2 linked regions of the Cytobacillus sp. IB215665 genome follow. The protein of the gene in region 2 binds, or shares a complex with, the protein of the main gene of each other region. Links are inferred from orthologs where the notes say so. Each region holds a gene or a part of one and is shown on either strand. Other genes may lie near its edges.

Region 1 (3,884 bases), on a different replicon or contig from region 2:
TTAGTGACAAAACTTATTTTGTCGGTAATGAAAAAAGTATGCCTCACATACACTTTGATGAAAATAAACAGTTAGATATTGATCGCCTAAAGAGCGAAGGGCTCACACTAGTTATCGTCGCTGATCAACAGCATGTGTTAGGAATCTTTGGTATATCTGACGAGATACGTGAGGAAAGTAAAGTTGTTATGAAAGAGCTCCACAAAAAGGGTATAAAACATACAATTATGCTTACGGGTGATCACGGGAAAACAGCTGAAAAGGTAGCTAGAATAGTAGGCGTAACAGATTTTTACGCAAACCTTCTTCCAGAAGAAAAAGTAGATAAAATAAGAAATATACATGAGCATGGACAAGTAGCGATGATTGGTGACGGTATAAATGATGCACCTGCTCTAGCGGTCGCTGATCTTGGCATAGCGATGGGAAAAGGAACAGATAGTGCGATTGAAACGGCTGATATTGTTTTAATGCAAGACCATCTAGGTAAACTGCCCAGTGCTGTATCCATTGCGAAAAAGGTGAATAGAACGATTAAACTTAATATCACTTTAGCACTAGGGTTAAAAGTCATTGCGCTTTTATTAACAATCCCTGGCTGGCTAACTTTATGGATTGCCATTCTAGCAGACATGGGCGCCACAATCCTCGTGACACTCATTAGCTTAACAATTATGCTAGAAAAATAAGGGGTCTGACTCCCGCTGCGTTAATGTGTTGTAGCAGCTAGGGTCAGACCCTATAGTTTTGTATAATGATGTAGAATTAATTCAGTAATAAGAAAGTTTTTGCGGAAATACAAATACTCCTATTGTAGAGATGAGAGCATAATTATCCCCATCTATCAGAAATGTATAGCTCAAGAAAGCTGCTATTATAAAATAAATACCATACTATTGGATGAGAAAATGAAGCTTTTTCTTAAGTGTAAGTTACAATTTATTGATGTTTACCTTTCCCTGTGCTTGCTAAGTTTTCTTTAAAACTCTACATAATGCCATTCTACGATAAATAACAGAAACCTCTAAAAAATATACGAGGAGCGATACCCCGAGTGCAAACCTAGAAGTTATCCATTTAATATCATTTTCATCCATTTTAATCTTGTATCAATAAAAAATGTTGTTTCGTACTAACATATAAACAAGTACACAACTAGAGTTTCGCGGCATCTTTTCTTCTATAAAACGATGACTGTTAAGTAAAATGATGTTTTAATCTTCAATTATAGCAACTATTGCGACAAAGTTTACGAAAGGTGCCCTGTTATTTTCTTTCTTTAAAGTAATGGTGATTTGTTAAAAAACGAATATAAGTTCGTATTTTTGTTTAATTAATGATAAAATATGGTACAATGATAATACAACTACTACGGGATTGGGGGCTTTCGTCAAAAATGGATCAGTTCGAGTTAGTCTCAGCTTTTAAACCGTCTGGTGACCAGCCACAGGCAATTACTGAAATTGTAGACGGTATTACACAAAAGAAAAAGCATCAAACATTATTAGGGGCAACTGGTACGGGAAAAACGTTTACGATCTCTAATGTAATTAAGGAAGTTAATAAACCTACTTTAATTATTGCTCATAATAAAACGCTTGCAGGACAGCTATATAGTGAGTTTAAAGAGTTTTTTCCTAATAATGCTGTGGAATATTTTGTTAGTTATTATGACTATTATCAACCTGAAGCGTATGTTCCACAAACCGATACTTTTATTGAAAAGGACGCCAGTATAAACGATGAAATTGATAAGCTGCGTCACTCAGCAACTTCTTCATTACTTGAACGGAAGGACGTTATTATTATTGCGAGTGTATCTTGCATATATGGTCTAGGTTCCCCAGAGGAATATAGTGAGCTCGTCGTGTCATTACGTGTTGGAATGGAAATAGAGCGTGATCAAATGCTTAGAAAACTCGTCGATGTTCAATATGACAGAAATGATATTGACTTTAAGAGAGGAACGTTTCGGGTACGTGGAGACGTAGTTGAAATCTTTCCAGCATCACGAGACGAACATTGTATACGCATAGAATTTTTTGGAGATGAGATTGATCGTATACGTGAAGTCGACGCTTTAACAGGGGAAATTATCGGTGAGCGTGAACACGTGGCTATTTTTCCTGCATCACATTTCGTAACACGAGAAGAAAAAATGCAAATTGCCATGAAAAATATTGAACAAGAACTTGAAGAGCGTTTGAAAGAGCTTCGTGACGATGACAAATTACTTGAAGCCCAAAGAATTGAGCAACGTACTAGATATGATCTGGAAATGATGAGGGAAATGGGTTTTTGTTCTGGAATTGAAAATTATTCGCGGCATTTAACACTCCGTGAAGCGGGATCCACACCATATACGCTGATTGATTATTTTCCTGATGATTTTCTAATTGTTATTGACGAATCACATGTGTCATTACCACAAATTCGAGGTATGTTTAACGGTGATAAAGCTCGAAAGCAGATGCTTGTAGATCATGGTTTTCGGTTGCCATCAGCATTAGATAACCGCCCGTTACGTTTTGAAGAGTTTGAGGAGCATGTGAACCAAATAGTCTATGTATCAGCAACACCTGGTCCTTATGAATTGGAGCATTCTCCTGAAATGGTTCAACAGATTATTCGCCCAACAGGGTTATTAGATCCATTAATCGATGTGCGCCCAATTGAAGGACAAATTGATGACCTTATCGGGGAAATTCAAGTGCGTATAGCGAGAAAAGAACGCGTGCTAGTTACAACATTGACAAAGAAAATGTCAGAGGACCTAACAGATTACCTCAAAGAAATAGGCATAAAAGTTACATATCTCCACTCAGAAATTAAAACGCTTGAACGAATAGAGATTATACGTGATCTCCGACTTGGTAAATTTGATGTACTCGTTGGTATAAATTTATTAAGGGAAGGTTTAGATATACCAGAAGTTTCTCTAGTTACTATTTTAGACGCCGATAAAGAAGGATTCTTAAGATCGGAAAGGTCGCTAATCCAGACAATGGGAAGGGCTGCACGTAATGAAAACGGTAGAGTCATTATGTATGCCGATCATGTGACCAATTCAATGGATATTGCCATTAAAGAGACGAAGCGGCGTCGTGAAATACAAGAAGCTCATAACAAAAAGCACGGCATTACGCCAAAAACAATAAGAAAAGAAGTCCGAGATGTCATACAGGCAACTTATGCAGCGGAAAATCAAGAAACATACGAAACAAACAAACCAAAAGTAAAAATGACCAAAACAGAACGACAAAAGCTAATTGCAGATATGGAAAAAGAAATGAAGGATGCTGCAAAAGCACTCCACTTCGAACGTGCAGCTGAACTGCGTGACATATTGATCGAGTTAAAAGCGGAAGGATGAAAATAAGAGCATGGTAAAGGATAAAATCATTGTCAAAGGAGCTAGAGCTCATAATTTAAAAGACATCGACGTCACAATACCAAGAGACCAGCTTGTTGTCTTAACTGGTCTCTCTGGTTCAGGTAAATCTTCGTTAGCATTTGATACCATTTATGCGGAAGGTCAACGGCGCTATGTTGAATCATTATCAGCATATGCACGTCAATTCTTAGGACAAATGGACAAACCTGATGTCGATGCAATCGATGGGCTTTCTCCAGCCATATCGATAGACCAAAAAACGACAAGTCGTAACCCTCGATCAACAGTCGGTACAGTTACTGAAATATATGATTATTTAAGGCTATTATATGCTCGTGTAGGACGTCCAGTATGTCCTAATCATCATATAGAAATTACATCTCAAACGATAGAGCAGATGGTTGATCGCATTTTGCAATACCCTGAGAGAACGAAAATGCAAGTTCTTGCTCCAATCGTTTCCGGGCGTAAAGGGACACATGTGAAGACT
Region 2 (7,943 bases):
AACAGCCAAAATATTCAATGGACCATTGGTATGCACCATCAAGCTATTAAAGAGTATGGAGATATTATGAATTGGGAAGAAATTTTAGTTGAAGGATACTGCATATTAAATGGTGACAGTAAAGCAGCACAACTAACAGAAGCTAACACTTCCATATCAAATGAAGATGTGATTGCATATGCACGGATCGCCGAAAATTTATATCACCTACCAATTTTTTATCTTGAATATAGCGGAACATACGGTGATGTAAACATTGTTAAAGATGTCAAAAACGAGTTATCTCATACGAGGTTATTTTATGGTGGCGGAATTTCATCAAAGGAACATGCCTTGGAGATGGCTAAGTATGCAGATACGATAGTAGTTGGTAATATTATTTATTCAAATATTGATGCTGCTCTGGAAACTGTTGAAGTAATAAAAGAGTAGTTTGTCAAAATGTTAAATATACGATAAAATAGAACGTACGTTTGTATAGGCGGTGAGGACATGCAGTATATTAGTGAAAGATTGTTAACAGGATTAAATCCACAGCAACAAGAGGCAGTAAAGGCAACAGATGGGCCACTTCTGATCATGGCAGGAGCAGGTAGCGGTAAGACTAGGGTATTAACGCATCGAATCGCATATTTGATGACAGAAAAAGAAATTGCTCCGTGGAATATTTTAGCGATTACTTTTACAAACAAAGCGGCAAGAGAAATGAAGGACCGTATTCAATCACTTCTAGGCCCAGCCGCTGAAGAAATTTGGATATCTACGTTTCATTCTATGTGTGTACGAATTTTACGTAAGGATATTGACAGAATTGGTATAAATCGAAATTTCTCAATTCTAGATTCTTCAGATCAGCAATCAGTCGTAAAAAACATACTTAAAGAAAAGAATATTGACCCTAAAAAGTTTGACCCTCGAACGATTTTATCAACAATTAGTAGTGCCAAAAATGAATTGATTGACGCTGAAGAATATAGTAAGCAAACGGGTAGCTATTATGAAGAAACAGTAAGTAATGTATATAGTGAATATGAAAGCCGTCTTAGAAAGAATCAAGCGCTAGACTTCGATGATCTCATTATGTCTACTATTCACTTATTTAAACGTGTACCAGAAGTGCTTGAATATTACCAGCGCAAGTTTCAGTATATTCATGTTGATGAGTACCAAGATACGAACCGCGCCCAATATATGCTCGTAAAAATGTTAGCAGAACGACTAGAAAATTTATGTGTCGTAGGTGATTCTGACCAGTCTATTTATCGATGGCGTGGAGCGGACATTGCAAATATCTTATCTTTTGAAAAAGACTACCCAGATGCAAATGTTATATTATTAGAACAAAATTATCGATCATCTAAACGCATCTTGCAAGCAGCAAATAAGGTGATTGAACAAAATATGAACAGAAAGCCTAAAAATCTTTGGACAGATAATCCAGAAGGTAATAGGATTTCATATTACCGTGCAAATAATGAATTTAGTGAAGCTCAGTATGCTGCTGGAAAAATCAATGACCTTGTGGGTAGTGGAAGCAAGAAGCTTTCGGATTTTGCAATTTTATACAGAACAAATGCACAATCTAGGGTTGTGGAGGAAGTATTATTAAAATCAAATATCAACTATACAATCGTTGGTGGTATTAAGTTCTATGACCGTAAGGAAATAAAAGATATTCTTGCTTATTTACGTGTGATTGCCAACCCCGACGACGATATTAGTATAACGAGGGTTATTAATGTACCAAAACGTGGGGTAGGAGCTGCCTCTGTAGATAAAATTGCAAACTATGCGATCGCCAATGAGTTATCATTGTTTCAGGCCCTTGGGGAAATAGACATGATTGGTGTAAGTACGAGAGTTAAAAATGCCCTAACAGATTTTCGTAATATGATTCACCATTGGACTAGCATGCAAGAGTATTTATCTATAACGGAGTTAGTTGAAGAAGTCCTCGAAAAAAGTGGCTATCGAGAAATGTTAAAAAATGAAAAGACGCTAGAATCACAGAGCAGATTAGAAAATATAGAAGAATTTTTATCGGTTACAACAAATTTTGAAAAGCAAAATGATGATAAAAGTTTAGTCGCATTTCTAACTGATCTTGCTCTAGTTGCAGATATCGACCGTTTAGATGAAGAGGAAGAGCAGGATAAGGAAGCTGTCGTTCTTATGACTTTACATTCAGCAAAAGGACTTGAGTTCCCTGTTGTATTTCTATTAGGCATGGAAGAAGGAGTTTTTCCACATAGTCGTTCACTTGATGAAGAGGCTGAAATGGAGGAAGAACGTCGACTAGCTTATGTTGGAATTACACGTGCAGAAAAAGAACTACATTTGTCAAATGCTGAAATGAGAACCTTGTTTGGACGAACGACGATGAATAGTGAATCGAGGTTTATAGGAGAAATTCCTGAAGAATTACTCGATGTTATCGTAGATAGTCAAAAGCAAAATACCCCATTCACATCTAGAAGTTCCATGTCAAAAACTAGCTTCAAATCAGTAGCAAAATCAACTGGTGGAGATACGATTGAATGGCAAGTAGGTGACAAAGCTTCACATAAAAAGTGGGGAACTGGGACAGTGGTTAGTGTAAAAGGAGAAGGTGAAGGAAAAGAGCTGGATATAGCTTTTCCAAGTCCAACAGGTATAAAGCGCTTGTTAGCTAAATTTGCTCCTATTACTAAATCTTAAGATCCAAGTATAGAAGTAGGCTTTTTACAATTGAATGAACTAAAGAGATTTACTTTGTGTAATAGTAAGTCAGAAAAATTATTTACATCTCTTTATCCAATAACGATGTTATAAACTCTAAAAGTGTGTATTTATGAAGGAGGGTGAACAGATGGATCGACAAATAGCGATAAAACGTGTACAAGAATTGAGTACATTAATAACTAAATACAACTATGAGTATCATGTACTAGACCAACCGACAGTTTCTGATTACGAATATGATCAATTAATGCAAGAATTACTTGAGATTGAAGAACAGTTTCCAGATCTTAAATCAGCTGACTCTCCTTCACAGCGCGTTGGGGGGAAAGTACTAGATTCATTTTCGAAAGTGGAACATGATGTGCCGATGCTTAGTCTTGGAAACGCATTTAATGAAGTTGATTTATTTGATTTTGATCGACGTGTACGTCAAGAAGTAGGGGACGAAATTAGATATGTTTGTGAACTGAAGATAGATGGTTTAGCTGTATCACTCAAATACGAAGACGGGGTATTTGTTCGCGGTGCGACAAGGGGAGACGGTACCGTTGGAGAAGAGATCACAGCTAATTTAAAGACCATTCGATCAATTCCATTGCGTCTAAATAAGCCAGTTAGTTTGGAAGTTCGTGGAGAAGCTTATATGTCAAAGTCCTCATTTAAGAAATTAAATGAGGGCAGAATACAGCTAGGAGAAGAACCATTTGCAAATCCTCGAAATGCAGCAGCTGGGTCGCTTAGACAACTTGACACAAAAATAGCAGCCTCTAGAAATTTGTCTATATTTATATATAATATCGCGGAAGTGAGTGCTACAAATATCCAGTCTCATAGTGAAGGGTTAGCTTTTTTGGAGAATATAGGTTTTAAAGTGAGTAACGAGAAAAAAATTTGTGGGAATATAGAGGATGTTATCGAGTATGTTTTAAGCTGGCATGAAAAACGTCCGAACCTTGCTTATGATATAGATGGCATAGTTATTAAGGTTGATTCTTTGGAACAACAAGATCAGTTAGGCGCTACTGCTAAAAGTCCTCGTTGGGCAATTGCTTACAAATTTCCAGCTGAAGAAGTTGTTACAAAGCTATTAGAAATTGAGCTTAGTGTTGGACGCACTGGTGTGATTACACCTACAGCTATTTTAGAGCCTGTGCAAGTAGCTGGGACAACTGTACAAAGAGCATCTCTGCACAATGAAGATTTGATTCGAGAAAAAGACATTAAAATTGGCGATTACGTTACGATTAAAAAAGCCGGAGACATTATACCAGAAGTTGTCAATGTTATTGTTGAAAAGCGCTCTGGAGATGAGTTAAGCTTCCATATGCCTACACATTGCCCAGAGTGTAATAGTGAGCTTGTTAGGTTAGAGGAAGAAGTTGCGTTAAGATGTATTAACCCTAAATGTCCTGCTCAAATTCGTGAAGGGCTGATTCACTTTGTATCTCGAAATGCGATGAATATAGATGGTTTAGGTGAAAAAGTCATCACACAACTATTTGCGAATCAGTTGATTGTGGATGTTGCTGATTTATATAAGTTAACTAAGGAAGAGTTGCTAAATCTGGAACGTATGGGTGAGAAATCGGCTACAAATCTCATTCAAGCCATAAACAATTCGAAGCATAATTCATTAGAGCGTTTATTATTTGGTCTAGGGATTCGCCATGTTGGAGCAAAGGCTGCTAAGACATTGGCTATGGAATTTGAGACAATTGAAAAACTTCAAGCAGCAACATTCGAACAGTTAATTAGCATAAATGAAATTGGAGAAAAAATGGCTGAATCGATTGTTACATATTTATCAAGCTCTGAAGTTCAAGCATTGATTGAGGAACTGAACAGCTTAGGGGTAAATACAAGCTTTACTGGAGTAAAAGCCCTTTCATCAGAAAGCGGCGATTCATTTTTTGCAGGAAAAACAGTTGTATTAACTGGGAAGCTTGAACAACTTACTAGAAACGATGCAAAAGAAAAGATTGAAGCTTTAGGCGGAAAAGTAACGGGAAGTGTGAGTAAAAGTACTAATTTAGTCATTGCAGGTGAAGCAGCAGGTTCTAAATTAACTAAGGCTAAACAGCTCTCAATAGAAGTTTGGGACGAACAACGATTAATTACGGAATTTGAAAAATAAGAGGTGTATGATATTGCGGAAAATTATTGCCTTAACTTTATCAACATTATTACTACTCTCTGCGTGTGCACCGAAGTTTGAGAAGCAACAAGAAATTGTTAATGAATCAGAAGATACAACTGAACAAGCAATCATTCCTAAGTATCAAATTTCTGATCAGTTTTATCGAACAGTTTTAACTGAGGATAATCAAATCAAACCAAGTGAATCAAGAGGGCTGGTTGTTTCAGGACTCAATACACGATATGACATAGATGAAGTGGAACGAGGACTTATGCGCATTGCACAAGATACCTTTTCTCCAGATGAATATTTTTTCCAAGAAGGACAGTATTTAGATCGCCAGACGGTCCAAAGCTGGTTAAGTCGAAAATTGACACCAGAACAGCTTCAAGAAAAACTTAACGAGGATCCAAATTATGTAGATTTAGGGTTAAATCCAAGTATTGATACGACTGCTAATGCAACTCTCACAGATTTAAATCAAGAAAGTCCTATCTATCTTGCACATATTTTAGAACATAATTATTTAGTAGAGAAAGATGAACAAACTGTTGAATTAGGCGGGATTGTCATAGGTCTTGCATTAAACTCGGTTCATTATTACAAACAAGAGCAAGGATATGATAGAGAAGTTAACATTGATCGATCTGTGCTTGAGAAAGAGGGTAAGAAGATTGCCGAAGAAGTTGTAAGGCGAGTGAAATTAATAGACGGGCTTGGGAATATTCCAATTGTTGTAGCATTATTTGAGCAACAAAGCAAATCTTCGATTGTACCCGGAAATTTCTTTACACAAGGAAATGTTAAAGCAGATAGTTCATCTATTGATAAATGGTCTGATATTAATGAAAAATATTATTTATTTCCTTCCGACGACGCTGAAAACGAACATCGTGAGGATGTCGTTACATTTAATAGGCTTAAAGATAGCATTGCTCAATTTTTCCCAAACTACACAGGTATTATCGGCAAAGGGTTCTACAAAGATGATACTCTTCAACAAATGACGATAGAAATACCGATGCAATTCTATGGTAAGTCAGAAGTCATTGGCTTTACGCAATACGTAACAAATGAGGCCATGGAAATATTCCCTAACTATATATCCTTGCAGATGTATATATCATCAGTTAGAGGCCAAGAAAGTATTGTTATTCGTGAAGCTGGTGAAGAAGAACCTTTCGTTCATATTTTTCAATAATAAGTCTCAGAAACAAGTTCAAAAATACATCGAGAGTTTCGTAACATCTTATCTTCTAAAAAATGGTTACATGGACAGCTACACTGCTTTGGATTACGTCACTTAGTAACTGAGTCTAAACAAAATGATGATGATGTTACAAACTCTCTTATTTTACGTGTAATTGTACTATGACCTGAATAAAAAGAGCATAGTTAAAGTGTACTATTCTTTTTAAAATTCCGACTATTTACACCATGTTTGATGTAACTGATTTTATCAGTTAGAATGGTAAATGTAATGTGTGTAAACGCTTAAAACAGTGGGGAGGAACGAAAAATGGTATTACCATACAAGCATGAACCATTTGTTGACTTTACTGTAGAGGAAAACAAACAAGCATTTGAAGCAGGGCTTGCAACTGTTGAATCTTATTTAGGTAAAGATTATCCGCTAATTATTGGTGGGGAACGAATTACAACTGAGGATAAAATCACTTCAGTAAATCCTGCACAAAAAGATGAACTAATTGGTACTGTATCAAAAGCTAATCAAAAACTTGCTGAAAAAGCAATGCAAGTTGCTGACGAAACATTTAAAACATGGCGTAAATCAAAGCCGGAAATGCGAGCGGACATTTTATTCCGTGCTGCGGCAATCATTCGACGTCGTAAGCATGAGTTTTCAGCATTACTTGTTAAAGAAGCAGGTAAACCTTGGAGAGAGGCGGATGCTGACACTGCTGAGGCTATTGATTTCTTGGAATATTATGGACGTCAAATGCTATCGTTAAAAGATGGTGTTCCAATTGAAAGTCGCAAAATTGAATATAATCGATACAACTACATACCTCTTGGAGTAGGTGTCATCATATCACCGTGGAATTTCCCGTTTGCAATTATGGCTGGTATGACAACAGCTGCACTTGTATCTGGAAATACCGTTTTATTAAAACCAGCTAGCACAACACCAGTTGTTGCAGCGAAGTTCATGGAAGTACTAGAAGAAGCAGGGCTTCCAGCAGGCGTTGTAAACTACATTCCAGGTAGTGGTGCAGAGGTTGGTGACTACTTGGTGGATCACCCTCGTACACGTTTCATAAGTTTCACGGGTTCTCGTGATGTAGGTGTACGTATTAATGAACGTGCAGCAAAAGTTCACGATGGACAACTTTGGTTAAAACGTGTTATTGCTGAAATGGGTGGAAAAGACACGATAGTAGTAGATAAAGAAGCTGACCTAGAATTAGCAGCACAATCAATTGTTGCTTCAGCATTTGGCTTCTCCGGTCAAAAATGTTCAGCTTGCTCTCGTGCTGTTATTCTTGAAGAAGCATATGACCAAGTATTAGATAGAGTTGTAGAGCTTACGAAAGAATTATCAGTTGGGAACCCAGCTGAATATGGTATGTTTATGGGTCCTGTAAATGACCAAGCTGCTTTTGACAAAGTGATGAGCTATGTTGAAATTGCTAAATCAGAAGGTAAAATCGTTGCCGGTGGTGAAGGTGATGACTCAACTGGCTGGTTTATTAAACCTACTGTAGTAGCAGATGTTGCAGAAGATGCTCGTCTTATGAAGGAAGAAATCTTTGGACCAGTCGTTGCATTCTGTAAGGCAAAAGATTTCGATCATGCGATGGACATTGCTAATAATACAGATTATGGTTTAACTGGTGCAGTTATTACAAATAACAGAGACCATATTGAGCAAGCACGTGAAGATTTCCATGTAGGGAACCTATATTTTAACCGTGGTTGTACGGGTGCAATCGTTGGTTATCAGCCATTTGGTGGGTTTAACATGTCAGGTACAGACTCAAAAGCAGGTGGACCTGATTACTTACTACTTCACATGCAAGCAAAAACAACGTCAGAAACGCTATAATTTTTTCTGATTGACATT

Evidence for each region. The genes of interacting proteins can lie anywhere in the genome.
Region 1: the proteins of pcrA (region 2) and uvrB are in contact, whole or in part, in a crystal structure (PDB 7EGT), measured with the Thermus thermophilus proteins. The link is inferred for Cytobacillus sp. IB215665 from one-to-one orthologs. Residues at the interface, in WP_096412145.1 of Thermus thermophilus: His654, Arg656, Phe657, Gln666, Asp668, Glu669, Lys680, Arg681, Leu682, Ser683, Lys685, Tyr686, Ala687; in WP_096411307.1 of Thermus thermophilus: Glu23, Leu25, Arg26, Asp27, Gly28, Glu29, Arg30, Phe31, Arg55, Glu326, Asp327, Phe328, Glu379, Ser382, Gln383, His398, Gly400, Arg401.

What each region holds. Positions count from the first base shown.
Region 1 is NZ_JAXBME010000001.1:411,213-415,096, forward strand. The notes cover bases 893-3,884. They hold uvrB (excinuclease ABC subunit UvrB), read left to right. Parts: upstream 893-1,396; coding sequence 1,397-3,373; downstream 3,374-3,884. Other genes in these bases: uvrA (excinuclease ABC subunit UvrA), read left to right, coding at 3,384-3,884. Outside these bases: SLH52_RS01710 (heavy metal translocating P-type ATPase), read left to right, coding at 1-689. UniProt on the Escherichia coli protein: The UvrABC repair system catalyzes the recognition and processing of DNA lesions. A damage recognition complex composed of 2 UvrA and 2 UvrB subunits scans DNA for abnormalities.
Region 2 is NZ_JAXBME010000005.1:20,024-27,966, forward strand. What follows is about bases 149-3,094. They hold pcrA (DNA helicase PcrA), read left to right. Parts: upstream 149-492; coding sequence 493-2,697; downstream 2,698-3,094. Other genes in these bases: SLH52_RS08370 (heptaprenylglyceryl phosphate synthase), read left to right, coding at 149-432; ligA (NAD-dependent DNA ligase LigA), read left to right, coding at 2,849-3,094. Also shown: more of SLH52_RS08370, read left to right, coding at 1-148; more of ligA, read left to right, coding at 3,095-4,855; SLH52_RS08385 (CamS family sex pheromone protein), read left to right, coding at 4,869-6,059; pruA (L-glutamate gamma-semialdehyde dehydrogenase), read left to right, coding at 6,378-7,925. UniProt on the Escherichia coli protein: A helicase with DNA-dependent ATPase activity. Unwinds DNA duplexes with 3'-5' polarity. Translocates on single-stranded DNA with 3'-5' polarity. Initiates unwinding more efficiently from a nicked substrate than double-stranded DNA.